2 regions of the Bacillus basilensis genome follow, and region 2 is predicted to be linked to the other one. Evidence: a T-box and tRNA genes for the amino acid it is inferred to sense, from the RefSeq annotation. Region 2 holds a T-box; the other holds one or more tRNA genes.
What was found. The T-box of region 2 lies ahead of metG (methionine--tRNA ligase). A T-box ahead of a tRNA ligase gene usually reads a tRNA of that ligase, here a tRNA-Met.

Region 1 (15,010 bases), on a different contig from region 2:
ATGTTGAGGTGCGAATTGAAGGTGGACAAAGTTTCCTTGACCCTATGTTTGCAAGTCTTAAGATTGATCCGATTGAAGGATTCCAATTAATTGACGCCACATCATTTGAAAGAGGACAATTAGAATTACGTCAACATTTAATCTTTTGCCAAGTTTATGACGCATTCGTTGCATCAGATGTGAAATTAACATTAATGGAGATGCTACCAGATGATTACGATGTGTATATCGTAACAGCTGCAGGGACTTCATTTGAACAAGTTAAAAAGGTACCGTTGTACATGTTAGATCATGAAACCGAGTTGAATAATTTAACGAGTGTGTACGTACCACCAGTTCAGGAACGTGCGTCCTTGTATCAACAGTTTGATGTGCTTAGAGAAATTATTGCAGACCTTCGTGGACCAAATGGTTGTCCGTGGGATAAAAAGCAAACACATCAATCTTTAAAGAAGTATTTAATTGAGGAAGCTTATGAAGTGTTGGAAGCAATTGATGAAGAGGATGATGATCACTTAGTAGAAGAACTGGGTGATATATTATTACAAGTTATGTTGCATGCCCAAATTGGAGAGGACGAAGGTTGGTTCTCTATAGATGATATTATTCGAACTTTATCTGAGAAAATGGTTCGTCGCCATCCGCATGTATTCGGGAATACGGATGTAAATAATGCCGATGAAGTAATTGCCAATTGGGAAGAAATTAAAAAACAGGAAAAAGGATTCGTGAAAGAATCTGTTTTAAATGGAGTTCCAAAGAGTTTACCACAGTTACTACGCGCTTATGAAATTCAGAAAAAAGCTGGTAAGGTTGGTTTCGATTGGGTTGAAGTACAACCGATGATAGAGAAAGCCTTAGAAGAATGGCAAGAGTTCCAACAAGAAGTTACAAACATGGATGAGGCGAAGATGTTAGGTGAATTTGGCGATTTACTATTTGCGTTTGTTAATATAGCTCGTCATTATAAAATAGATCCAGAAGAGGCGTTACGTTCAACTAATGAGAAATTCGTTGGTCGTTTCTTATTCATGGAAGCAAAGGTAGCTGAAATGAATAAAGAGATGCAAGATTTATCATTAGAGCAGTTAGATGTTTTATGGGAAGAGGCAAAACAAACAGAGCGTTAATGGGGGGATTTAACATGCGTCTAGATAAGTTTTTAAAAGTATCACGTTTAATTAAAAGAAGAACATTAGCGAAAGAAGTGGCTGACCAAGGAAGAATATCAATTAATGGTCAAGTGGCAAAAGCGAGTTCAGATGTGAAAGTAGCTGATGAATTAACAATTCGTTTTGGGCAAAAAATAGTGACTGTAAAAATAAACGAATTGAAAGAAACGACAAAAAAAGAAGATGCAGCAAATATGTATAGCTTAGTTCGTGAAGAAAAAGTAAAGGCTGAAGAAGGCTTGTTCTAAAATCAATTATCTCTTCATACATTACTATTAGCTAGTATAAATGTATGGGGGGATTTACGTGAATAATGGTTACTCACCTATGTCTTCTAATCAACAAAATGTTTCTGTAGAGCATGATATTATTATGCGTGGCAGGCGCGTAATTGATATTACCGGTGTAAAGCAGGTGGAGAGTTTTGATAGCGAAGAGTTTTTACTTGAGACTGTAATGGGCTTTTTAACAATTCGTGGTCAAAATTTGCAAATGAAAAATTTAGATGTAGAAAAAGGTATTGTATCGATTAAAGGGAAAGTTCATGAGATGCTGTATATTGATGAGAATCAAGGGGATAAAACTAAAGGCTTCTTTAGTAAGTTGTTTAAATGAGTCTAACAATTCAGTTGTATACGATGCTCTCAATGATTGGAATGGGTGCTTGGATTGGAGCGTCTTTAGATACCTACCAACGATTTTTAAAGCGTCAAGAACGTAAACGTTGGCTTGTATTTATACATGATATACTATTTTGGATTGTCCAAGCATTATTCGTTTTTTATGTATTGCTTCTTGTAAATGAAGCTGAACTACGTATATATGTATTTTTAGCATTATTATGTGGTTTTGCGGCATATCAAAGCTTATTGAAGGCAGTATATATGAGACTGTTAAATTTTCTCATCTATATTTTTGTGCAAACAACACACTTTTTTGTTCAAATTATACAGCTACTCATGATAAAACCTGTTATTATTATAGCGCAGCTATTTATTGCATTTATATTATTCTTATTTCGTATACTGCTTTCAATTGGACATGTGTTATGGAAAATGGTGATTTGGATATTACTTTTCATATGGAAAGTTTTTTTCTGGCCTGTTCGATTTATTGCTTCGCTCATATGGAAACTTCTCCCTAATCGTGTTAAACTTTTTATAATGAAACATGTAGGGTTCCTGCAATATGTAGCAAAATTGAAGGGACATATCTTCCAATTATGGGAGCGTATAAAAAAGAAGTTAGGGGGACCTCGGAAATGAGGGAACTGAGACAAAGAACAATCGAAAAACAGAGTCCAAATCCTGTTAAAGAGCATATAATACAAACGGATGAGAACAGGAAGCGACTTTATCGCCGTTTAGCGGTTTTTCTTGTCTTTGCTTTTACAATTATTGCGAGTATTAGTGTAACGTTTTATCAACAAAACAGTTCCATTAGAGCAAAAGAAGCAAAAGTTAAGGACATGAAAAAAGAACTGGATTCATTAACGAATAAAGAAAAGAGTCTAAAAGACGAAGTTCAAAAGTTAAATGATGAAGAGTACGTATTAAAGATTGCTAGAAGGGATTATTTCTTCTCTGGAAAAGGGGAGATAATTTTTCCTGTTTCTAAGTAGAGTATGTCTTATTGACACTATATTTTAGGATTATATATAATAAAGTAAAATTTGACTTTTTAACCACTAAGGAGGAGCATTTTTTTTATGTCAATCGAGGTAGGCAGCAAGTTACAGGGTAAAGTAACAGGTATTACAAATTTTGGGGCTTTTGTGGAGCTGCCAGAAGGCTTAACGGGTCTAGTTCATATTAGTGAAGTTGCTGATAATTATGTGAAAGATATTAACGATCACTTAAAAGTGGGCGACCAAGTAGAAGTAAAAGTTATTAACGTTGAAAAAGATGGTAAGATCGGTCTATCTATTAAAAAAGCGAAAGAGCGTGAAAAAACAGAAGGAGATCGTCCACGTGGTGAATACCAACGCGGTGGCGATCAACAACGTTCTGGACGTCCACAACGTAATAATCGTTCTTTCAACAGAGATAACCGTGGCGGCGGTAACGACCGAGCTCCAAAAGAAACATTCGAGCAAAAAATGGCACGTTTCTTAAAGGATAGCGAAGATCGCTTAACTTCTTTAAAACGTAACACAGAATCTAAACGTGGTGGCCGTGGCGCACGTCGCGGATAATCAGAACGTTTAATTCTTAGCATATAGAGAGGTGCCCAGGGCAATTGCTCGGGGTGCTTTTTTATATGTGAAAATATATTTTAAAAAAATTTTCAAGATATGTTGACTTTAAATTATATCTGAGGTAAGATACTAATTGTCCGTTAAATAAGACGACATGGCGGTGTAGCTCAGCTGGCTAGAGCGTACGGTTCATACCCGTGAGGTCGGGGGTTCGATCCCCTCCGCCGCTATATTTCATTTAACGGCCCGTTGGTCAAGTGGTTAAGACACCGCCCTTTCACGGCGGTAACACGGGTTCGAATCCCGTACGGGTCATCTAAAAAGATCATGCAAATTTGCATGATCTTTTTTTGTTAAATAAATTAAGACATACAATGCTTCTACAAAATCACCCTATATTTTCTGAATGTTCAATTAAAAATTTAAGGATAAATTACATACCGTGTATATATGTAGAGTTATTTCGAATAAAAAGTCGAACGATTATAAAAGTGAAAACTGTTGTTTTGACAAAAATCCCAATAATCATCTTTTATAATGACAGTAATTAAACTATGCAGGTGGTGTTAAAAATATGCCTAAAGCAGGAAGGAATACTATGAATACAAGTGCATTGGCAATGAATGAGAGTCAGCTTGGAGCAGTAAAGTGGACGAGTAAGTTGCGAATGAAGTTTGAGCAAGTTTTCTTTAGATGGGGATTTATTATTGTTGTTATTGGTTTTCTTTTGGGACGAGCATATATATTAACAAACATTTTACCGTTTGCACTACCGTTTTTTGCTGCTGTTTATGTTATGAAGCGGGATAAAATGCCGCTCGCGTTCTTGGCTCTAATGGGAGGCGCACTTTCAGTTTCGATAGATAATTTATTCTTTACCTTTGCATCTATTTTTACTTTCTTCATTTATAATATCTTCTTCAGTCGATTTACACGTAAAACTGTTGGTCTTGTTCCATTCCAAGTATTTATCTCCGCATTAACCGCACATTTAGTTGTCGTATATTTTGCACAACAAACCGTCACCATGTACGATTTGCTAGTTAGTACGATTGAGGCAGGGCTTAGCTTCGTATTAACTATGATATTTTTACAAAGCGTTCCGCTTTTAGTAGAAAGAAAAGGTAAACAGCAAGCGTTAGAGACAGAAGAAATCGTTTGTTTAATTATATTACTAGCATCTGTTTTAACGGGTACAACGGACTGGTTTGTATATGATGCTTCTATTCAACATATTTTTACTAGGTATTTAGTGCTCGTGTTTGCATTTATCGCGGGGGCCGCTACAGGATCTACAGTGGGGGTTGTAACTGGATTAATATTAAGTTTAGCCAATGTCTCCAGCTTATCTCAACTTAGTCTGTTAGCCTTTTCTGGGTTGCTTGGTGGTTTATTAAAAGAAGGGAAGCGCTTAGGTGTTAGTTTAGGTTTATTAATTGGGACGAGCTTGATTACGTTATATGTAGACAAGCAAACAAACATTGTGACAACCTTAATTGAATCTGGTGTGGCGATTGCTTTCTTCTTATTAACACCGAAACTTGTTATGGATCGTATTGCTAAATTTATGCCAGGCACACAGGAACATTCGCAAGATCAACAACAGTATTTAAGAAGGATGCGTGATGTTACAGCGAATAAGATTAATCAATTTGCCAATGTATTTGCTGCTTTATCTAATAGCTTTTCTGTATATGGATATGTCGAGGAGGAAGATAAAGAGACAGAGGCAGATTTGTTCTTAAGTACAATTACTGCAAAAACATGTCAAACATGCTTTAAAAAGGACCAATGCTGGGTAGTTAACTTCGACAAAACGTATGATTATATGAAACAAATAATGAGCGAAACGGAAGAGGGGACGTTGCAGCATAATCGAAAGTTAGTTCGTGAATGGGACAAGCATTGTGTGAGAGGGAAGAAAGTGACGGATTTAGTAGCGGGCGAATTAGATCACTTTTATGAGGGGCAAAAATTACGAAAACAAATGAAGGAAAATCGTAGAATAGTAGCAGAGCAACTATTAGGTGTATCAAAAGTTATGGAAGATTTCGCTAAGGAGATACAAAGGGAACGAGAAAATCATCAAGTACAAGAAGAACAGATTCTGCAAGCGTTTCGTGATTTTGGTGTAGAAATAGAGCATGTTGATATTTATTGTTTAGATAGAGGGAGTATTGATATTGAAATGTTGATTCCAGTTGCATCTAATGAACATGGGGAATGTGAAAAGTTAGTTGCACCGATGCTTTCTGATATTCTAAAGGAAAACATTGTTGTTAAACATGAAGAAAAATCTTCTTATCCGAACGGCCATAGCTTAATATCATTTGGTTCAGCAAAAACGTATTCTCTTGATACGGGCTTGGCCACAGCTGCAAAAGGCGGTGGGTTTGTTTCGGGTGATTCTTACGCGATGATGGATTTAAGTGTTGGTAAATATGCGCTTGCAATTAGTGATGGTATGGGAAATGGGCAAAGAGCTCATATGGAGAGTAAAGAAACGGTAAAATTATTACAAAAAATACTTCAATCAGGCATTGATGAGGAAATAGCGATTAAGTCTATCAATTCTATTCTTTCCTTAAGAACAACAGAAGAGATGTTTACGACGTTAGATTTAGCTATGGTAGATTTGCGGGATGCGAATGCGAAATTTTTAAAGATTGGATCGACGCCGAGTTTTGTTAAACGCGCAAATAATATTTTGAAAATTGAGGCAAGTAATCTACCAATGGGGATTATTGAGGATGTTGAAGTTGATGTAGTGGGTGAACAATTAAAAACGGGCGATATTCTTATTATGATGAGCGATGGGATTTTTGAGGGAGCACAACATGTGGAGAATCACGAACTATGGATGAAGCGGAAAATTAAAGAGTTACAAACCGAAGATCCGCAAGAAATTGCTGATATCATCATGGAAGAGGTGATTCGCTCTTGTGATGGTTATATAAATGACGATATGACCATTGTTGTGGCGAAAGTGAAGAAAAATATGCCGAAGTGGGCTACGATTCCAATTGTAGGAGTGCAGGCACAATAAGGTGAAACCCTAATCAGTGGGGGGCTTTATCTTCCGCTGATTATTAACCTTCACCAATCGGACCTTTATGGGCAGCCTGTCCCATCTAAATTTCTAAAAACCTAGGTAAATGCCTAGGTTTTTTTTTCTTTAAAAGATAATGTTATTATTTTTGTGAATATGTACGGAGGATGTAAGATAAAAATGTAATTTTTGTATATCTTTTTTTTGCACAATGTTTGTAAAAGTTGTACCATTATAAACAAGGTAACTAACGTTGCTGTTCTTGTTTAATGAAAGGTGATTACGAAGTTGAAAGATACATTTGTTGAAAAGGTAGATGACTTTGTAAAGCAGCATGATGTATTAAAGGAACGTTCAACAATTGTTGTAGGTGTTTCAGGTGGTCCTGATTCTTTGGCTCTTCTATATTATTTGTTAGAAAAAAGAGCAGCAAAACGGTTTGAAATTGTAGTGGCACATGTGGATCACATGTTTAGAGGTGATGAATCTCATGAGGACTTACAGTTTGTGCAGGACCTTTGTAAAGGACTGGGAGTTATTTGCGAAACGATAAGGATTAATGTGTCGCAATATCAACAGCAATACGGGATGAATGCACAGGTTGCTGCTAGAGAATGCAGATATGCATTTTTGGAAAGAATAATGAAGAAATATGATGCGAGATATGTAGCTCTTGGACATCATGGTGATGATCAAGTGGAGACGATTTTAATGCGTCTTGTACGAGGGAGTACTCCGAAAGGGTATGCAGGAATTGCGGTGAAGCGTCCTTTTCATAATGGGTATTTAATTAGGCCGTTACTTGGAGTAACGAAGGAAGAAATTGTTGATTACTGTAATAAGCTAAAAATAATTCCCCGTATAGATCCGAGTAATAAAAAGGAAGTATATACAAGGAATCGATTACGTAAATATGTTCTTCCTCATTTGAAAGAAGAAAATTCACAAGTGCATGAGAAATTCCAAAAATTTAGCATGCAGATACAAGAGGATGAGGCATATTTGCAGGAATTAGCTTTTGAGAAAATGAATAAAGTAATTACAAAAAAAAGTGATAAACAAATTAGCTTATCAATTCCTGCCTTTGAATCCATGTCTATACCTTTACAAAGAAGAGGGATTCAACTAATATTAAACTATCTTTATGAATATAAGATTCCATCTTCTCTTTCCTCTATACATATTGACAAAGTGATTGAGTTTTTTAAGCGGACACAACCTTCGGGTTCACTTGATTTCCCAGGTGATTTAAAAATTGTTCGCACATACGAGGAGTGTAGCTTTGGATTTAAACAAGAAATTGTTTCTCCTTTTTTACAAGATTTATCAGTGCCTGGGACAATTACGCTATCGAACGGGGATAAACTTGTAACAGAGGTGAGCGAAGATATACCAAGTAACATGAATGAAACAGTATTTGTTGCTAAGTATAATGATATATCATATCCACTTCGTATTCGTTCTAGAGAAAATGGAGATCGCATGTCAATACAAGGTATGAATGGCACCAAAAAGATAAAAGCTATTTTTATCGAAGCGAAAGTACCAAGAGAAAAAAGAGAAGAATGGCCGGTCGTTTGTGATGCAAGTGGGAATATTATTTGGTTACCCTTGTTGAAGCGATCTGCATTTGCTATCTCGAAAGAGAAGGCAAAGAAGGATAAATATGTGATTATTCACTACAAAAGCAAGGAGTCTTCCGGGAGGATAATGAAATGATGAATCAAGATATCGAAAAAGTATTAATTTCTGAAGAGCAAATACAAGAAAAGGTGCTCGAATTAGGCGCAATTATTGCAGAGGATTACAAAAACACAGTACCTCTTGCGATTGGTGTACTAAAGGGTGCAATGCCATTCATGGCAGATTTATTAAAGAGAACAGATACATATCTTGAAATGGATTTTATGGCTGTATCTAGTTACGGTCACTCAACTGTTTCAACAGGCGAAGTGAAAATTTTAAAAGACCTTGATACTTCTGTAGAAGGTCGCGATATTTTAATCGTTGAAGATATTATTGATAGCGGTCTTACGCTAAGTTACTTAGTGGACCTATTTAAATATCGTAAAGCGAAGTCTGTAAAAATCGTTACGTTATTAGATAAACCGACAGGCCGTAAGGTGGATTTGAAAGCGGATTATGTTGGATTTACTGTACCGCATGAATTTGTTGTAGGATATGGATTAGATTATAAAGAGCAGTACCGTAATCTTCCTTATGTAGGAGTATTAAAACCAAGCGTTTACTCAAATTAATTAAATACAGGCGTCACAATTGTATAGGAAATTTTTTCTATGTTACGATTTACTATAGTGCTTATGCCGTGAGAGGAGGTTAGGAATGAATCGTATCTTCCGTAATACCATCTTTTATTTACTGATATTCCTAGTAGTAATTGGAATCGTGAGCTATTTTAATGGTTCGACACAAAAAACGACATCAGTTAGCTACGATAAATTCATTACTAAACTAGAAAAAGGTGAAGTGCGTAATGTGCAACTTCAACCGAAAAATGGTGTATTTGAGGTAAAAGGACAATTTAACAACTCTAGCCAAGGAGAACAATTTGTTACTTATGCACCAAATACTGAGGAATTACAAAAGAAAATTAATGACAAAGCGCAAGGTGCTGAAGTTAAGTATCAACCAGCAGAGGAAACAAGTGCTTGGGTAACCTTCTTTACTTCTATCATTCCGTTTGTTATTATCTTCATTTTATTCTTCTTCTTATTAAACCAAGCTCAGGGCGGCGGTAGCCGTGTTATGAACTTCGGGAAAAGTAAGGCGAAGTTATATAATGACGAAAAGAAAAAAGTTCGTTTCAGAGATGTTGCTGGAGCGGATGAAGAGAAACAAGAGCTTGTTGAGGTAGTTGAATTCTTGAAAGATCCTCGTAAGTTCGCTGAAGTTGGAGCCCGTATTCCGAAGGGTGTTCTATTAGTAGGACCTCCAGGTACAGGTAAAACTTTACTAGCACGTGCTGTTGCAGGTGAGGCAGGCGTTCCGTTCTTCTCTATCAGTGGTTCTGATTTCGTAGAGATGTTCGTCGGTGTCGGTGCATCACGTGTACGTGATTTATTCGAAAACGCAAAGAAAAATGCTCCTTGTATCATTTTCATTGATGAAATTGATGCGGTAGGACGTCAACGTGGCGCAGGTCTTGGTGGTGGCCATGATGAGCGTGAGCAAACGTTGAACCAATTACTTGTTGAAATGGATGGATTCGGTGCAAACGAAGGTATTATTATCATCGCTGCGACAAACCGTCCTGATATTCTTGACCCAGCGTTATTACGTCCAGGTCGTTTTGACCGTCAAATTACAGTAGATCGTCCAGATGTAAATGGCCGTGAAGCTGTACTGAAAGTACATGCTCGTAATAAACCGCTTGATGAGAATATCAACTTAAGAGCAATCGCAACTCGTACGCCAGGATTCTCTGGTGCCGATCTTGAAAACTTATTAAACGAAGCTGCTTTAGTGGCTGCACGTCAAGATAAGAAGAAAATTGATATGAGTGACATTGATGAAGCAACGGATCGTGTTATTGCAGGTCCAGCTAAGAAAAGTCGTGTTATCTCTGAAAAAGAACGTAATATCGTTGCTTTCCATGAAGCGGGCCATACTGTAATTGGTGTTGTTCTTGATGAAGCTGATGTCGTTCATAAAGTAACAATTGTCCCTCGTGGTCAAGCTGGTGGATATGCAGTAATGCTTCCGAAAGAAGATCGTTACTTCATGACAAAGCCAGAGTTACTTGATAAAATCACTGGTTTACTTGGTGGTCGAGTAGCTGAGGAGATTGTATTTGGTGAAGTGAGTACAGGTGCTCACAATGACTTCCAACGTGCGACTGGCATTGCAAGACGTATGGTTACGGAATTTGGTATGAGTGATAAGCTTGGACCAATGCAATTTGGTAGCTCACAAGGTGGTCAAGTGTTCTTAGGAAGAGACTTCCATTCAGAACAAAACTACAGTGATGCAATTGCACACGAAATTGATGTGGAAATGCAAACGATTATGAAAGATTGTTATGCTCGTGCAAAACAAATTCTTACTGAAAATCGTGATAAACTAGATCTTATCGCGAAAACGTTACTTGAAGTAGAAACGTTAGATGCAGAGCAAATCAATCATTTATGTGATTACGGCAGATTACCAGAACGTCCAACATCTTCATCTGATGTGAAAGTAAACATCAACATGAAGAAGGACGATGAAGATACAGAAGATAAGTAAGAGATGAAGGAGTGACGATAGTCACTCCTTTTTTATTTGTGGAACGAAGTGAAGTGGAAAAAGAATTTAAATAAAACTGGTATTAAAAATTGAAATAGAGAGTCATCTTTTTGTAAAATGATGAGGATAGAAAAGCTGATTATATAAGTATGTGTGATATGATGTTTTTATAAGTTTTATACATACTGCACAAATATAGATTAAATAAGATAAGTGGTGAGAATATGATTTTTGTATTGGATGTAGGGAACACAAATGCTGTGCTAGGCGTGTTTGAAGAGGGGGAACTTCGTCAACATTGGCGCATGGAAACAGATCGTCATAAGACCGAAGATGAATATGGAATGCTTGTAAAGCAGTTGCTTGAGCATGAGGGTCTTTCGTTTGAAGATGTGAAAGGTATTATCGTGTCTTCAGTCGTACCACCAATTATGTTTGCTTTAGAGCGCATGTGTGAAAAGTATTTTAAAATTAAACCGCTTGTAGTAGGTCCTGGAATAAAAACGGGGCTAAATATTAAATATGAAAATCCACGTGAAGTAGGCGCGGACCGAATTGTAAATGCAGTAGCAGGAATCCATTTATATGGAAGTCCGCTTATTATTGTCGATTTTGGTACGGCTACTACATATTGTTATATTAACGAAGAAAAACATTATATGGGTGGAGTTATTACGCCAGGAATTATGATTTCAGCAGAGGCCTTATATAGTAGAGCGGCAAAACTTCCTCGTATTGAAATTACAAAACCAAGCAGTGTTATTGGGAAGAATACAGTAAGTGCCATGCAATCTGGTATTCTTTATGGGTATGTTGGACAAGTGGAAGGTATCGTTAAGCGTATGAAAGAGGAAGCTAAACAAGAACCGAAAGTTATTGCAACAGGTGGATTGGCGAAATTAATTTCAGAAGAATCGAATGTAATTGATGTTGTAGATCCATTTTTAACATTAAAAGGTTTATATATGTTATACGAGCGTAATGCAAATTTACAGCATGAGAAAGGTGAATAAATACGTATGAAAGATTATTTAGTAAAAGCATTAGCATTTGATGGAGAAGTGCGTGCGTATAGTGTACGCACAACAAACACAGTAAGTGAGGCGCAAAGACGTCATGATACATGGAGAACAGCTTCAGCAGCGCTTGGTCGTTCTTTAACTGCGGGTACAATTATGGGCGCAATGTTAAAAGGTGACCAAAAGTTAACAATTAAGGTAGAAGGAAATGGTCCGATTGGTCCTATCTTAGTAGATGCTCATGCAAATGGGGATGTACGTGGTTATGTAACAAATCCACATGTGGACTTTGAAGGAACGGAACAAGGGAAATTACGTGTATATCAAGCGGTAGGTACAGAAGGCTTTATAACAGTAATTAAAGATATTGGTATGCGTGAGCCGTTTATCGGTCAATCTCCAATCGTTTCGGGAGAACTAGGGGAAGACTTCACGTATTATTTTGCAGTTTCTGAGCAGACGCCTTCTTCTGTTGGTGTCGGTGTTCTTGTAAATGGAGATGACAGCGTATTAGCAGCAGGTGGATTTATCCTTCAAATTATGCCGGGCGCACAGGAAGAAACAATTTCATTCATCGAAGATCGTTTACAAAAAACCCCTCCTGTATCAACATTGATTGAACAAGGTCTTTCTCCAGAAGAGCTACTGTATGCAGTTCTTGGAGAAGATAAAGTAAAAGTATTAGAAACGATGGATGTTCAATTTAATTGTACATGCTCACGCGAACGTATTGAGAGTGTGTTAATTAGTTTAGGTAAAACAGAGTTAGAGCAAATTCGTGAAGAAGAAGAAGAAACAGAAGTTCATTGTCATTTCTGTAATGAACGATACAAGTTTTCTAAAGAGGATATTACAAATTTAATTGAGAATTTGTAATAAGGGAATTAAGAGGAACAATCCTCCAAATAGATTGACAAACAGGGAATTTTCTGACAAAATCTAAATATAGATAAAACCAATAAAAATACTCGGTGTTAGGAGTGACAGGAATGCGAGTGGCACAATCAGTTTCAGAATTAATCGGGAAAACGCCGATCGTTAAGTTGAACCGCATCGTAGAATCAGATAGCGCAGATATATATTTGAAATTAGAATTTATGAATCCGGGGAGCAGTGTTAAAGATCGTATTGCGTTAGCTATGATTGAAGATGCTGAAAAAAAAGGATTATTAAAAGAGGGCGATACAATCATTGAGCCGACAAGTGGTAACACAGGAATTGGCTTAGCGATGGTAGCAGCTGCTAAAGGATATAAGGCAATTTTAGTAATGCCAGAAACAATGAGTGTTGAACGTCGTAATTTATTACGTGCTTATGGCGCTGAATTAGTATTGACTCCAGGGCCTGAAGGAATGGGCGGAGCAATTCGTCAAGCGACTGAATTAGCAAAAGAACATGGCTACTTTATACCGCAACAGTTCAAAAATCAATCAAATCCAGAAATTCATCGTTTAACAACAGGTCCAGAAATTGTTGAACAAATGGGTGACCAATTAGATGCGTTTATTGCAGGTATTGGTACAGGTGGAACGATTACTGGTGCTGGTGAAGTACTGAAGGAAGCGTATAAAGATATTAAAATTTATGCAGTAGAACCTGCGGATTCACCAGTATTATCTGGTGGGAAACCAGGTCCACATAAAATCCAAGGAATTGGGGCGGGATTTGTTCCAGAAACATTGGATGTACAAGTATATGATGAAATTGTTCAAGTAAAAACAGAGCAAGCATTTGAATATGCAAGAAGAGTGGCTAAAGAAGAAGGTATTTTAGTGGGCATCTCTTCAGGAGCAGTTATTTATGCAGCGACAGAAGTTGCGAAAAAGTTAGGTAAAGGGAAAAAGGTACTTGTTATTATCCCAAGTAACGGTGAACGTTATTTAAGTACACCACTTTATCAATTTGAGTCTTAATTATATGTGATTGAAAAAGCATCCTTGAAAAAGGATGCTTTTTCTTTTTGGATTGGAAATAGGAAAAGAGTGAATGACTAGAAAACTTCATGTAAAATAAGAGGTAGTATAATTAATTTATTTTCACTAGCCTTCGAGTATAACCGATCTATATACATAACGAATGTAGTTGAAGTGGTTAATCTAAGAGGGTGGGATAAAAGAAGACGGGGTGTTGATATGCAACGAAGAAAATCTTTAGCGCTTTCTATTCCATATCAGTTAGATTTCTTTAAGCAATATAAATTTCTTTCTAAGGATAAGCCGCAACATATTTTGTTAGAGAGTGGACGTGGCGGTCGTTATAACATTGTGGGATTAAACCCAGTAGCGGTAATCCGAGGAAAGGGTGAAGCGTTACATATAAGCGAAAGTGGTAAGGAAACAATAAAGCAAGGAAACCCATTAGATCTAATGCAGGAATATATGGAGCGATGGAAAACAGACTATAATCCGGAGTACCCGCCTTTTCAAGGTGGTGCAATTGGTTACTTTAGTTATGATTGTATCCGTTATATTGAAAAACTCCCTTCTCTTGCAGAGGATGACATTAATATACCTGATATATTCTTTTTATTATTTGATGATGTGTTTGTGTATGATCAAGAAGAAAAAGTACTATGGATTATTACGCATTATGTAGATAAGCATGAAGAGGCAAAAGAGCGATTAAATGAATGGAAGATTCTTTGGTCGACAGAAGCGCCGGAAGTGACTATACCATTTGCATGCCCTGAAAAGAAAAGCGAAGCAGTTGCTTTTACTGAAGAAAGCTTTATGAAGGCGGTTGAATGTATTCAAGAATATATTGGGGCTGGTGATGTGTTCCAAGTAAACTTGTCGACAAGACAAGAGAGAACGTTACAAACACACCCGCTAGAAATCTATACAAGTCTTCGTGAAATTAATCCATCTCCATATATGGGTTACTTGGAGCTTGGGGAGTTTCAAATTGTTAGTGGATCGCCAGAGTTGCTAATTAAGAAAAAAGGAACTGAAGTAAGTACAAGACCAATTGCCGGAACAAGATCTAGAGGGGCGAATGAGCAAGAGGATGAAGAATTAGCAAGAGAATTAATTGAGAATGAAAAAGAAAGAGCAGAGCACGTCATGCTTGTGGATTTAGAACGAAATGATTTAGGGCGTGTTTGTAAATATGGCACTGTAGAAGTAGATGAATTTATGGTAATTGAGAAATACTCACATGTTATGCATATTGTTTCTAATGTGCGTGGTGAGGTGGAAGAAGATAAAGATGCTTTTGATTTAGTGAAGGCTGTATTCCCTGGGGGAACAATTACTGGTGCCCCGAAAATACGTACGATGGAAATTATTGAAGAATTAGAACCTGTTCGCCGAGGGATTTATACAGGTTC
Region 2 (15,010 bases):
ATTTAGTGTAAACAGGATGATAGTCACGAAGAATAAGCATTCCATCTCGCTTAAGTAAGGTAGTAATTTTTTGGAAGAGCGGTTTTAAATCTAGAAAGTAATGGAGTACACCAAGTTCCAGCAATACGATATCAAATGATTCGGAGAGTTGGACATTTAATACATCAGAAACGATATACTGGATAGAGACACCGGCTGCTTCAGCAAGTTCGTTTGCATATTTTGCATTACTTGCTGAAATATCAACAATCGTTACGTCAGCCCCTAAAAGAGCAAGAGAGACGGCTTTATTTCCTTTTGACCCGAGTAAATTAATAATACGTTTTCCTTTTGGAGATTGTATGTAAGGTAAATAGTGATCTACCTCGCGCATAGGATTTTCTATGAGCTTTTTCGCATAATCAGCTGGCGCCCCGTGGCGATTCGTCCAAGCTTCATAAGCAGCTGCATTCCAGCTTTTTTCATTACGTGTGCTTAGTTGTTTTTGATTCAATCGTATCACTCCTTTTGTGAACGTATAGGTATTCGGCAGGGGGATGGGATTTCCTTTTCTTCTTGGATAAAAGTTTGATTTTTCTGTGATTAAATCGTACAATACATGTTATACGTAAAAGCGTTGAAAAGGAAAAGTAGGATGAACACATTCTTTCCAGAGAGCTTCGGTAGCTGAGAAGAAGCAAGAATATTCATTTGAACAATGGCCTTTGAGCTTCGTCCTGAACTTATCAAATGATAATAGTAGGCGGCGACGAGAGTTGGTACTCGTTATCAAAACCACAGTATAAGAGCATATAGCTCCGTACTTGTTAAGGCTAATTATGTGAGTAATTAGCGAAATAAGGTGGTACCGCGACTGTTTATACAGCCCCGCCCTTATCTTTTTTAAGATAAGGGCGGGGCTTTTTGTATTTTAAAGGAGGAATATAAGATGAGTATTTTTATTGGAGGCGCTTGGCCGTATGCAAATGGTTCGTTACATCTTGGACATATTGCGAGCTTGTTACCTGGAGATATTTTAGCACGTTATTACCGGGCAAAAGGTGAGAATGTGTTGTATGTTTCGGGAAGTGATTGTAATGGAACACCGATTGCAATTAGGGCAAAACAAGAAGGAGTGACGGCGAAGAAAATTGCTGATAAGTATCATGAAGAATTTGAGCGATGTTTTCAGGATTTAGGTTTTACGTATGATTGCTATACACGTACAGATAGTGAGCACCATCATGAAACGGTTCAAAAAGTTTTTTTACGTTTATTAGAAGAAGGCTACATTTATAAAAAAACAGTGGAACAAGCATATTGCGAAACGTGTACGCAGTTTTTACCTGATCGTTATGTAGAAGGCATTTGTCCACATTGTCATGAAGCAGCGAGAGGAGATCAATGTGATGCGTGTTCTGCTATTTTAGATCCACTTGATTTGTTAGACAAGAAATGTAAGTTATGTGGTAGTACGCCATCAGTACAGGAAACAGAACATTTTTATTTCGCATTGCATACATTTCAGCACCAAATTAAAGAGTCTGTAGAAATTGCAAAACAAAAAAGAACATGGCGTGACAATGCAATTCAGCTAACAGAAAGATATGTAAAAGAAGGGTTACAAGATAGGGCAGTGTCACGTGATTTACCAATCGGAGTTCCAATTCCGGTATCGGGATACGAAGATAAAAAAATTTACGTATGGATTGAAGCGGTGACAGGCTATTATTCAGCGAGTAAACATTGGGCTGAAGGAACAGGGAAAGATGATCAAGAGTTTTGGGATAGAGAAGCGAAAACATATTATGTGCACGGAAAGGATAATATTCCGTTTCATTCTATCATTTGGCCAGCGGTATTGCTTGGAATAGGAGAAGGGGCAATTCCTCGTCATATCGTGTCGAATGAATATTTAACAGTTGAAAAAAGAAAATTATCGACAAGTAAAAACTGGGCAGTATGGGTACCTGACATATTAGAACGCTATAATCCAGATTCTATTCGTTACTTTTTAACAGTCAATGCACCAGAAAATCGCGATACTGATTTTTCATGGCGAGAATTTATTTACAGTCATAATAGTGAATTGTTAGGTGCATACGGGAACTTTGTAAACCGGACATTAAAGTTTACTGAAAAATATTATGATGGCATTGTACCAAAGGGAAGTATTGATGTAGAGCTGAAAGATAAAGTAGAAGGATTATATAAAAATGTAGGAGAGGCGATTGAGCAAACTAAATTTAAGGTAGCGCTAGAATCAATATTTGATGCAGTACGTTTTGCAAATAAATATTTTGATGAGAGACAACCGTGGAAACAACGAGAAGATGATCCAGTTTCATGCGAAGAGACGATTTATAACTGTGTGTATCTCATCGCTAATTTTGCAAATCTCCTTGAACCGTTTTTACCATTTTCAAGTGAAAGAGTTAGAAACACATTATCGATTGTTAAAAAGAATTGGGAACCTCAAAATACGTTACCGAATCAAATTAATAGTGTGCAGCCATTATTTGAAAGAATCGATGTAAAACAAATTGAGTGTGAGATAGAGAAACTATATGGAGCGGTAAAGTGAGATAGAGAAAAAGACCTTTCAAGTGAATGAAAGGTCTTTTGTTATGCAGTATGTATACTATTCCGTTCCTTCCCTTTCCTAGCCGTAAGTAGCTGAGGAGTGAAAATCCCAAGTAGTATAAAGATTATCCCAATCCACTGCATGAATGTTACGACTTCATGTACAAGTGTAATAGAAGCGATGATGGCCGTTGGTAATTCAGCTGCTCCTAGTATTGTACTAAGTCCTGTTCCTACTTTCGGTACGCCAATTGAAAAACAAATGACAGGTACGACAACACCGAATAATCCGAGGAAGAAAGCGTATTTCCAAAGACCGGCTTGCAGGGCACCGTCTGTTAAAAAGGTTGGTGGGAAGAATAGGCATACGATAAGAGTAGCGCTTGTTGTCATAAGAAAGCTTTTCGTATAAGGCGGAACTTCTGTAGCAACGCGCCCACTTGCAAAAACATAGAATGAAAAAGAGACAGCGGCTAATAGACCAGAGATAATACCTTTCATGGAAAAGTTTTGTCCAAGACCTTCAAAGACACCGCCTGCAAACAATGTACCAGTAAATAAAATAATGATAGATATAACTTTTTCACGGCTTGGAAATGTTCGATTGGCAATTGCTTCAATAACTACACCAATCCATGTGAACTGGAAAAGTAGGACGACAGCGATAGATGCTGGTAGTTCTTCTACAGAAATAGCGTAGAAAATACCAGTCATACTCATTGTTGTGCCAACTGTTAGTAAGGAGAAGAATTGTTTTTTTGTTACTTTATGACGTGAAACGAAAAGAACGAGTAGAAGAAGCCCAATCCATCCGAAGACATATTGTCCTCCTAATAGTTGATGTGCTGAAAATCCATCAATAAATCCGAGTTTGAAAATAGTTGAAAGTACACCGTAGCTACAAGCTCCGAATAAAACGAGTAATGAATACTTAAATTTCTCCATGAAAATCCTCCTTTTAAATAATAAAAAACGCCCGCTATCCAAATAAGGATAACGGGCGAACGAAACAGAGTAAGATACTCTACAAAATTCCGCCACTCATACGAAGTATGAATTTGGGGTATGAAATTGTAGTAGGTTTTTACATTGCTTTTGGGAATACAATAGAACATTTTACACCTTGAGGTGTGTTTTGTATCCCATAAGGAAACTGATGTTTATCTAGTATTTGTTTTACAATGTATAACCCAAGACCACTACCTTGTACTAAGCCATGTTTGTCAGGATTTGCGCGATAGAATGGCTCAAATAAATGGGCAAGTTTATCTTCATCTATTTGTGAACCTGTATTTAATACTTCTAATGCGTAACCGTTTGGTTTTTCATAAAGCTTTATATATACATGCTGATGGTCAATTGTGTAATGAATTGCATTTGAAATAATGTTAAAAATAGCAGTTTGAATAAATTTAGGATCAGCTAAAACTTGTACATCTTGTTTAATGTTAGATTGCACATTTAACTGCTTTACAGATACGAAATAATCTACTTTCTTCATAACATCCTCAATAATATTAGTTAATGAGATAACTTTTAAATCAGGCTTAAATTGAGGGTTTTGTATTTTGGATAATTCCGACATTTTTTCCGTTAATATGTTAATGTCTTGCATCATTTCATAGGAACGTTTTAAATATTTATCTCTATCTTTATAAGCTCCAATTCCGTGAATCATGCCATCTAGTTGTCCCATAACGGCTGCGATTGGTGTTTTTAATTCATGGGAAACCATAGACATAAATTCTTTACGAGATTGTTCTAATTGTTGTTCCTTTTTGAGTTCATTTCTTAAATCTTGATTGCTTGCATGTAAATTCTTCACAATATTTGGTACTTGTGAAGCAGCTACTTGCAAATTAAAGTCTGCTTGATCAGTATTTTTGTTAAGCAGCTTTTTATCTGAGAAATCAAGATTCATAATATCTTTTAGAGCGTCACTCATATATTGAAAAGGTTTAGCAATTAGTTTTGCATAAATTAAAGATCCGAGCAGAGATAATACAAGCATTGTTGCGCCAATATGTGGAGCTAATTGCTGCAGTACATCTGTTAATTTTGGATTATCTTGTGCATCATTTGCTTTACTTGCTGCATTTTGTTTATGTAAGGCATCATTAGTAGCGACTTGCTTTTCCGTTTCTGTAAGTGGAGCAGAAGCGCTATTTTTCCCCGAAATATTTTGAGTATGTTCTTTTGCTTTTGCAGTTTGGCTAGGCTGCAAAAGGTGATTGATAGCTGTAGAGAGTGATTTATAATCTATAATAGAGGATTGGAAATTAAAAATGTCTCCCTGTGATACAGCTTTATTTTGATTCGTTTTACTTTGGTCGTTTTGTTTATCTGAATCCGCTTGTTCTGTAGTCAGCATTCCAGTTTCTTTCGCAAAACGTTCTTTATCGTAGTCTGAAGCTAAGAAGTAAATAATTTGATAAAGACAAAGTGATAAAAGAATACAAAATAATAAGGTTTTGATGAAAATATTTTTGGTGATGTTGTCTTTGCTACGATTCGATTTTGTAGCCAATGCCTTTCACCGTTTTAATATAAGGAATTCCTAATTTTTTTCGTAAGTTTTTAATATGTGTATCTATAACTCTTACATCACCATAATGTTCATAGCCCCATACCTTATTCAACAAATCACTTCTTGATAATACTTTTCCTCGATTTTGCAGTAAAGTATAAATAATTTCAAATTCTTTTGTTGTCAATTCAATTTGATTACCATGAACATAAGCGGCATATGCTGTAGAATTTAACATCAATTCATGGAATTGTAGTATAGTTGCAGCTTCGGCTTCCTTCGTTGCTGCCCTTCTTAATACGGCTTCTACACGTTTAATAAATACGGTGTAATGGAACGGTTTTGTAATATAGTCATCAATACCTAACTCAAATCCTTTAATTTCACTTTCTTCATTATGTAAGCCTGTTAACATAATGATTGGTACATCAGATTGTCCTCGCATAATTTTACAAATACTATAGCCATCTATATCTGGTAACATCACATCAAGGAGGACAAGATCGTATGAATTTTTTTGGAAAAGAAGTATACCTTCTGTTCCAGCGCCAACAACATCAACGGTAAAATTTTGTGCCATTAGAAATTCACGAATCAGTTCTTGTATATCTGGGTTGTCTTCAATCACCAGTATATGCGTCATAGTAACACCTCCTAAATAACGCTTTTAACTGCAATATTCGAATTCATCATTTTTCCGATGACTCAGATTGTTTATACATATAATAAGCCCCCGCCATAAAATAATCATGAAAGTAGCAAGGGGAGTTGTTTAGTGAAACTGAATATTTAAGAATTACAGTAATTCTATTATAGTATGTATTGTAAAATTTATAAAATATTATAACTGTATAATTTTAATATCCATGTTTATCAATGTTTGGATGTTATTTAACACAATCTATTCCTATTATATATGTAAATACAGTTGTTTTGCTACTGTAAATGAAGAAATAAAATAAGCCAAGACATAAAATTCTTGGCTACATGTAAATCGCGCTTTGAGGTTATTTTACAGTGACAGTAGCTTGCTGGGGAATACGCTCAAATAACCAGTGTATATCATTGTTATACATACGAATACAACCTAGTGTTGTCCACTTACCAATTGCCTGATTATTGTTCGTACCATGAATCGCATAAGTTGTTCCGTAAGTTCCTGCCATGTTTAGTCCGAGCCAGCGGTCACCAAGTGGATTACGTGGATCGCCGCCTTTAATTTTGCCTGTATAATAAGGACGATTTTTAATTTTATTTACGATTTGAAAAGTACCTTTAGGTGTAGGAGTAGCTGCTTTTCCAGTAGCGACAGTAAAACTCTTTATGAATTTTCCGTTTTGATAATAATCCATTTTATTTAACTGTGTATTCACGATAAGCTGATCATTTGTTGTAGCTGCCTCAGCATTTGTGAATGGAATAGTTAAAAATCCTAATGATAATAGTGCGCTTAATAATAGTTTTTTCATTATATTCTCCTTTTTACTATTGTAGTAGTCTTACATACAATGAATTTGCAATCCTCGTAATACTTTATTTACATTTTCATCTAATGTTTCAAAGAAAGTAGTAATTTTGGCATTGTATTTGTTGTTTTTATCAATAAGTAATCTTTCATTTAATAAAAGTTCCCCATGTAGTCCAAAGCTTTGAACTTGAATATTTAATTCATCTTCAGTTTCAGAAATAATTGGTAAGAAGTAGTGAAAAGCTTTCGTTGGAATGATATAGCTTTTGCCAATCATGCTTTCTTGATTTGAATTAATCCATTTTTTCGTGACAATTTTAATGTTCTTTTTTGAAACGATAAAAGATAGTGTAGTAGATTTTGTTAAACTTACGTCAAATTCACTTGTTTCACATATGTGTAAATTAAAAACGGTTTCATTTTGATGAGATTCAACATTTGTATTAATAAAATCGTGCATTTTATAAGCTTCCATTTCTTATTCACCCTTTTTTCAATTTCGAAAAGCTATTCATATTTATTCAAATTAATGCTTAGTCATTTATTGGTTAAATTTTTCAACAAATTCCGATATAATCTTACAATACGTATATGAAGCTAATATGAAGTTAGTATGAGTTTGTAGTGGTTTTTTATTAAGAACAAAATATAACGATTTTTAAGTGTTAAAAAATGGATAAAAACTGCATGTTAAGCCCTCAGTTTCGTACGGTATATATTTGTTGAATTGTTTTTGAATGAAAGTAAATAGAAGGAAATAAAGAACAGAAAGTTTTAGTGTGAGCCTTACAAAAATGTAATAAAAATGTAAGCTATTGTGATAGTTATTTCGACAATTTTTTTATACAATAATAGTAAGAAGTTGTACGTGATTGAAAGGAGAGATGACATGGAATGGATTCATGAATTATTTCAGCAATACGGGTACTATGTTGTACTTGTTGGTTTGCTGTTAGAATATATTGCACTTCCGTTTCCGGGAGAGCCAACATTAGCATATGCGGGATTTTTAGCACATAAGGGTGATTTAAGCTTACCGATTTTAATCATTCTATCCTTTATTGGGACAAGTGTAGGAATGACGATTCAATACTTTTTAGGAAATAAATTAGGTATGCCCTTTATTCAAAAGTATGGGAAATACGTATTTTTAACACAAAGAAAAATCGACTTAACAAGAATGTGGTTTGATAAGTATGGCTATTTCCTAATCTTTATCGGTTTCTTTATTCCTGGTGTACGTCATTTTACAGGGTACTTTGCAGGAATTATTAACTTACCATTCCGTCGCTTTGCAATTACAATTTACTCAGGTGCTCTATTTTGGGTATCATTCTTCTTAATCGGTGGTTACTGGTTAGGTGGAAACTTACATGATATTTTTGGAGTGCTAGAAGGTCATATCGGTAAAATCATTATTGGAGTTATCGTTATCGTAGCAGTTACGTTAGGCGTTCGTTTCCGCAAACAGTTAAAACAAGCATTATTACAAAACGCAAGTTAATATGGAATCCATTCTATGTCAGAATTTAGGGAGGCAGTGCAGACGCACTGCCTTTTTTATTTTCCAATCTATTTTAATAAGTTTTTGTTTACCTGTTTAAAACTCTATAGAGTATCTTGTCAATTATTAACGTCAAAATGACAATTATAATTGACAAAAATAAGGATATTATTTACAATTTTAATTAAATAAATGAAAAAGAGGGAAGACATGAAGCTGCAAAATCGAGTGAGAGAATTGCGAGCAAAGCATCGTTTATCACAAGGGGATTTAGGGAAAGCGATTGGCTCATCAAGGCAAACAATCAGTTTAATTGAGCGCGGGGATTATGCACCATCTATTGTATTGTCGTTAAAAATCGCACACATTTTCAATGTACCTGTGGAGGAAATATTCACACTAATCGAGGGGGAAGAGGATGATGAAGAGTAAACGAGGGGAACAATTTTTTAGTTTTTGCAAACTCATATTAAGTATGGTAGCTGGCTTTTTTGCATCTTATATAGCTTTAGATTTACTCTCGGATGAACCGAGAAAATTATCACCCAATATATTAATAGGTGTATGTACTATTTTTGGAATGATAATGATGTATTACACTTGGAAGAATACACGTATGTTAGCGGAGGCACGCGATGAAGAAGAGAGCGTACAAGGCAGGAAATTAGGCATTATAAGTATATATTTACGTGTAGGTGATATAGTTACGCAGGCGTGGTTTGTATATGCAGTTATTACATGTAGACGTGCACTGTTGCAGGATACAAATGTTTCATTTGCAGTGTGGAATTTAGTAGCTTCTATTGTTTGTTTAACGATTGTAGTGGTTATCGGGATTATAACAAAAAATCGTTATAACAAGCTATATCCTGAACAAGGTGTAACGTATATAGAATCGATGAAAATGTGGACGAAAAACGCAGATGAAGGATTAAAGCACATTGTGCATGAAGCTGGATATAAAGCGTATGAATTTACGAATAAAGTATTGGCATATCTATGGTGGGCTGCCGTTATATATACAGCGGTTAGCGATATTGATTTTGTATTAATCGGCTTAATCTCATTTATTTGGATATTGCATCTCGGAAAGTTCATGTACGAAATGCATAGAAAAATGATTTATTAAGGGGAGAAAAAAGTGGATATTTTAAGAAGGCCGGCTGGTTCTATGACGGCGGCGTTAGTTTTGTCCATTTTATACGGAGTAATCCGAACTGAGAAATTAGAAGTAATTTTGAACCTATGGGCAATAGTTGGAATTTCATTGTTAGTGTTAGCCATTCATGAGCTAGGACATGTAGTATTTGGTGTAATAGGTGGTTTGACATTTAAATTTATGACAGTAGGACCCATTACTATTCAAAAAGAAAAAGGAAAATTACGCATTCGAGAAAATAAATTATGGGCGTACTTTGGAGGCGTTGCAACACTAGTACCACCTTCTATAGAGACACCGAATCTTTCGAAAAAATGGGCGTGGCTCACTTTAGGTGGACCGATTACGAGTTTACTATTTGGTATTACTTTCGGTTACATATACATGGTGAGTTATTATCAATATCTTTTATATTTTTCTGTTTTACACTTTGTGATTTTTGCAGCTACAATCGTACCGATAAAAGGAACGTTTTTGAGTGATGGTATGCAATTTCTTATTTTAATTAAAGATGATGAAAAGGCGAAGCAGCATTTATATAATATTCAAGTATCGAGTGAGTTATTTAGTTATAAAAGGCCGAAAGACTGGGATGAGAGATTAATAGAACTTAGTGAGGAAAAAATAAAAGAGGATAAAGAAATAAGAGAGATAATGAGCGGACTTATGCTCGTCTTTTGTGCCAGAGCTGATCAAAAGGGAATGGAAAGAGCGATACCGTATATAGAACAAATTATTCGAATACCTGTAACGAAGGAAAATAAATTTTTCGTTAGTAGTTTTCATAGTTGGTATCTTTTATATAAAGCTCTTTATCAGATGGATAGTCTTTCTTTGCAAGAAGCGAAGAAACATGGGAAGACCATTACAAAAATAGACTTACATGGATATTATCGCACACAAGGAATTATTAAATATTTAGAGGGCAATATGGAAGCCTCACACATTTATATGAGGAAAGCTGATAAAGACTTAACGAGTGCCGAGAAGAGTGAGATGGGATATTTACAATTGGAGAGAGAATGGTTTGAGCAGCTAAAGAAGAGGGTATCTTACGATGGGTGAGGTATCCTCTTTTTTCTATGTCGTCTTATGCCGTTCCATAAAAAGTCTGGGACGAGTAAAATAAGATATGAAGAGCAAAGCTTGGAGGAATTCTACATGGAAATTTTAACAATTATTTTAATAGTCTTGCTCATTTATGCTGTTTTTAAAGTAGCGTATGTAGCATTAAAAATACTCGCGATCTTATTAATTATCTTTTTAATCGTAGAGTTCGGCAGTAAATTGCTTGGGGGATAGGGTATGTTGTGCGTTTTGAGTGTCGAAGAATGTCGGTAAGTCGATATCCTATGTCGAACCGTCGATATAATGAAAAAATCGCCGATATAAGTGGAGAAATCGTCGATATATTTGAAAAATCGCTGATATATTCCAGTGGATACTGGATGGGGTATATGGAAAAGGAGTTGCCCTGAGGGTAGCTTCTTTTTATTGTGGTGCCGGGGTATAGAGGATGAATAGGTTGTCGAAGAATATCGGTAAGTCGATATGTTGTGTCGAACCGTCGATATAATGAAAAAATCGCTGATATATTTCGGTGGATACTAAGTGGGGTATATGGGGAAGGGGTTGCCACGGGGGTAGCTTCTTTTTATTGTGGTGACCGGATCTGCAAAACAAAATAAAAAAAGCTGGAAGAATATCTTCCAGCTTACGAGTTACTTTCAATTTGGCGACCGTTTTCTTCTTCATTGTCTTGTAATAGGTTGAATACGTCTGCTAGGCAGAAGGCAATGAACCAAGTCCATAGACCGTGGAAGAAAGCTGAGCTTAATTGAAGTGGTAATGTATAGTTTGTCATTGAGTAGGAAATACATCCACCAACGATTCCGATCATTGTTAATAACATTGTTTTTTGCGCATTCTCTTCTGGATTGAAGAGGAAGTAAATATATCCGCCTAAAATTGAAGCGCTTACAAGGGTTTCGATTCCATTAAAAATGATATTCTCTCCAAGCTGAGTGTTTGTCCAGAAGCAGATTGTTCCGCCGATAATAGCAAACAGGACAGCTATTGTGTATCTTATATATTGATTCATATGTTCATCTCCTTATGTAATAAGATGATTTGGAAGTCAAAAAGGTAGGTATAGTATATTGAAGTGAATTTTAGTTGTAAGGATCTTTTTATAAAAAGATCAGTGAAGAATAACTAAGATGATCGGCTTTTAAACCGTTACGTGTATGGTGATTGAAATATACCCGACTTCTCGTTTCTTTTTGTTTGGAAAATATGAGAAACTTCCAAGTCTATATACTTTTTTGTGAGTCTGCTTTCATTATAACACATTTAGGGCCACAATAATAGAATTATCTGATTTTGTAATAAGTGTAAAAAATAAAAATCGCAAGGAAATACCACTAACAATGCAGTTTAGTGGAAGAAGGATTTTAATTTATTATGATGAAATATGTAATCAAGGTGAGATCTAAGAAGGAGGCTTAAATACTATAAAAAATGTTTTGTAGCATGAATGTAAGGGAGGAGAGCTAACTTGGAGATCACAACAGAAAGATTAATAATTAGACCTTTTAAGAGTACTGATTTACAGGATGTATTTGCTATTTATAATAATGATGATACATGTAAGTTCCTATTACATAATAAGTGGACTCATGAAGACATGCAGAAAAGATTTAATAAGAAGCTAGCAAACAATGTACTTACTGAAGAATCAATATTAAGTTTGGCAGTTATATACAAGACTAAAGTAGTTGGTGATTTATCCGTATGGTACACAAATATGAAAGATACTGTTGAGATTGGTTATAGTTTTTCAAATGAAGTAGCTGGGAGAGGTTTGGCAACAGAAGCAGTAAGTAGTTTGGTATTTAAATTATTTAATGAATGTAGTGTACATCGTATACAAGCTAATCTTGATGCACGTAATACAGCTTCAAAAAAATTGTGTGAACGAATAGGCATGAGAAAGGAAGCTCATTTCATACAAGATTTTTGGAATAAAAATGAATGGACAGATAGTTTTGTATATGGAATGCTATCCTCTGATTTGTAGTAATAAACTTCGTGATTTTATTATGCTAAAGGGTGCGTTAGTTGAATAACAAAGGGCATAACATATTATATATGACTAATATGTTATGCCCTTTAATGTATTAACCTTTTTTATATGCGTTTGAAACGGCCGACAATTTCAACTGTTTCAGTAATGTTCATAAATGCTTTGTTATCCACTTGACGGATAATACGTTTCATTTCGCCTAACTCATATCGAGTCACGACAGTGTAAATCATTTTTTTCTTATGGTTTGTATAGCCGCCGACAGCGTCTACCATTGTCACCCCGCGTATGCCGTGATGTAATAGTGCGCTTTTTATTTCCTCACCTTTTTCTGTAACTGTCATTATCGTTAATTTAATATGTTTTGTATGCACGGCATCAATTACTTTGCTGACTACAAACCGGCTAATTAACGTATAAAGCGTAATATCCCATCCGAAAATAAATCCTGCTGCAACAAGTAAGATTAAGTTGAATCCAAAGATGATTGCTCCAATCGAAATATCTCGATGTTTTGCTACAATCAATCCAACGACATCAAAACCACCTGTTGACGAAGCAAATCGGAATATAATTCCTGAAGCTGCTCCGCAGATGACACCACCGAATACAGAAGAAAGTAAAATATCGTCTGAAACTTGGTGTACCGGGATAATGTTCATCGCTAAAGATGATACAGCTACAAAGTACGCTGTTAAAAAGGTTGTCTTCTTTCCTAAGTAAAAGTGACTTAAAATAAGAAGAGGAATGTTTAGTAAAAAGATAAGTGCACCGATATTGTAGTGCATTAAATAACCGATAATCATCCCTACACCAGCGAATCCACCGCTAATCATATTATGCGGGATAAAGAACATATTCATAGAAATTGCATACAAAACAGAAGCTACGAAAATAACAACCAACTGTATGATAAATTCTAAGTGAAATGTTTTAGCTGCTGGGAAGGATAAAAAGGCGGTGTCGGGAACGTAATCGGCGTCTCCTAGTTGACCCATAGTATGTTTCATCTCCATATTCATTTTTGATTACATGAAGAGAATAAAGGTTTTTTCAAAAACTGGCAATAGTTTTATTATAATACAAAAATTTTATAAATTTCTAATAAATCAAGCCTATTCATTGATGTGTGTGAATATACTAAAGAAAGCGAATACAATGTTTCTTAATTATTGTTTTCTTGAGAAAATATGCAAAATGCTTTTTTTGACGATAAAAGGAAATAGAGAATGTTTGCCGAATGTGCTAAAATGACCTTATTAAGGATGTGAAGCGATGGAATTTTTATTGCAGGATGCAATTCTATATATATCGTTTGTAACGACAGCACTTTGTTTATTAGAAGTTTTCTTTCTCGCTAATGTTTCTCGCTTTGTGCGTCAGCAAGCATCGAGCGGTAGACAAAGAGCTTTTGCGTTAGTTGATACATGTGAAGATAGTGCAGGGAATGTACCGCTATTTTCAATTTTTTATAAATATGGAATGATTCGTTCTGTACGCAGACAAGAATCAAGTGAAGAGAATGACGAGGTCGGTCCGTATACACCAATGTTTCGCTAAATAATTACGAAACATTGGAGGAATGAACATGTTAAAATCATACCGAGCTGTGCTCGTTAGTTTATCATTATTACTTGTTTTTGTTTTATCTGGTTGCAGTAATGCGGCCCCAATTGATGCACATAGTACTGGGATTTGGGATCATTATTTCGTATATCCAATCTCGTATATGATTCAATTTGTTGCTCATCATATACCGAGTGGAAGCTTCGGGATTGCCATCATTATTATGACGCTCGTTATTCGTTCAGCAATGATTCCATTAGCTGTTTCGCAATATCGTGGCCAAGCGAAAATGAAAAAAATGCAACCTGAATTACAGAAGCTAAAGAAAAAACACGGTGATGTAAGCAAAGACCTTGAAAAACAAAAACAGTATCAAAAAGAAATGTCAGAACTAATGAAATCAGGCGGTTGGAATCCACTTGCTGGTTGCTGGCCACTATTAATACAAATGCCGATTTTCTCTGCTTTGTATTATGCGATTAGCCGAACAGAAGAGATTCGCACATCTTCATTTTTATGGGTGAACTTAGGACATGCAGATCCTTATCATATATTACCGATTATTGCAGCGCTAACGACATTTATTCAAATGAAAGTTTTCCAATCAAATAGTACGCCTGGAGAACAAGTACAAATGCTAAAAATACAGCAAATTATGATGCCGGCAATGATTCTATTTATGGGATTTGCGGCGCCATCCGGACTTGTGTTGTACTGGATAACAGGTAACTTATTTACAATGATGCAAACAATTGTATTAAGAAAAGTAATGGAACGTGAAGAGTTACAATTACAAGATGCATAGAGAAACACCGCTCGTGATGAGCGGTGTTTTTTTGTTAAGGTGTTAAGGAAATTTTAAGAAACCAACATTACGATAGGCATTGTATACGGAAGTGTACATGCTTTAGAACAATGAAGGAGGAAATTTCCTATGAAGAAGAAAACAGTTGGATATTTAGCGATTGCAGGTGCTTTATCATTCGGAATCATTGGAGGAGTCGGTATTCCGGCATTCGCGGCAACGAATACCCCAGCAACTGAACAAGCTACAAAAACGGTGAAAAAAGATTTAGATGACGCTACAAAACAAAAAGTAAAAACAATTATGAACGATACAAAGAAACAGTTAGAGGAAC

Region 1: it has a tRNA-Met gene. The T-box ahead of metG (methionine--tRNA ligase) is inferred to sense a tRNA for this amino acid. The anticodon was not compared.

What each region holds. Positions count from the first base shown of each region.
Region 1 covers NZ_JBNTQO010000028.1:26,861-41,870, forward strand. Annotated here, with positions in the region: gene yabN (bifunctional methyltransferase/pyrophosphohydrolase YabN) at 1-1,130, shown strand, start outside; gene ACQVV1_RS28240 (RNA-binding S4 domain-containing protein) at 1,145-1,420, shown strand; gene yabP (sporulation protein YabP) at 1,500-1,787, shown strand; gene yabQ (spore cortex biosynthesis protein YabQ) at 1,784-2,437, shown strand; gene divIC (cell division protein DivIC) at 2,434-2,793, shown strand; gene ACQVV1_RS28260 (S1 domain-containing RNA-binding protein) at 2,881-3,366, shown strand; tRNA gene ACQVV1_RS28265 (tRNA-Met) at 3,526-3,599, shown strand; tRNA gene ACQVV1_RS28270 (tRNA-Glu) at 3,613-3,684, shown strand; gene spoIIE (stage II sporulation protein E) at 3,944-6,415, shown strand; gene tilS (tRNA lysidine(34) synthetase TilS) at 6,707-8,137, shown strand; gene hpt (hypoxanthine phosphoribosyltransferase) at 8,134-8,676, shown strand; gene ftsH (ATP-dependent zinc metalloprotease FtsH) at 8,762-10,663, shown strand; gene ACQVV1_RS28295 (type III pantothenate kinase) at 10,888-11,676, shown strand; gene hslO (redox-regulated molecular chaperone HslO) at 11,683-12,558, shown strand; gene cysK (cysteine synthase A) at 12,672-13,595, shown strand; gene pabB (aminodeoxychorismate synthase component I) at 13,815-15,010, shown strand, end outside.
Region 2 covers NZ_JBNTQO010000020.1:72,045-87,054, forward strand. Annotated here, with positions in the region: gene ACQVV1_RS25625 (class I SAM-dependent methyltransferase) at 1-493, opposite strand, end outside; T-box leader at 608-878, shown strand; gene metG (methionine--tRNA ligase) at 929-2,563, shown strand; gene ACQVV1_RS25635 (EamA family transporter) at 2,605-3,507, opposite strand; gene ACQVV1_RS25640 (sensor histidine kinase) at 3,647-5,089, opposite strand; gene ACQVV1_RS25645 (response regulator transcription factor) at 5,067-5,732, opposite strand; gene ACQVV1_RS25650 (L,D-transpeptidase) at 6,097-6,558, opposite strand; gene ACQVV1_RS25655 (DUF3978 domain-containing protein) at 6,589-7,032, opposite strand; gene ACQVV1_RS25660 (DedA family protein) at 7,447-8,061, shown strand; gene ACQVV1_RS25665 (helix-turn-helix transcriptional regulator) at 8,272-8,493, shown strand; gene ACQVV1_RS25670 (DUF3169 family protein) at 8,483-9,190, shown strand; gene ACQVV1_RS25675 (zinc metalloprotease) at 9,233-10,285, shown strand; gene ACQVV1_RS25680 (DUF3985 family protein) at 10,382-10,522, shown strand; gene ACQVV1_RS25685 (DUF3938 domain-containing protein) at 10,935-11,321, opposite strand; gene ACQVV1_RS25690 (GNAT family N-acetyltransferase) at 11,778-12,299, shown strand; gene ACQVV1_RS25695 (YitT family protein) at 12,410-13,303, opposite strand; gene ACQVV1_RS25700 (hypothetical protein) at 13,581-13,865, shown strand; gene yidC (membrane protein insertase YidC) at 13,894-14,676, shown strand; gene ACQVV1_RS25710 (hypothetical protein) at 14,806-15,010, shown strand, end outside.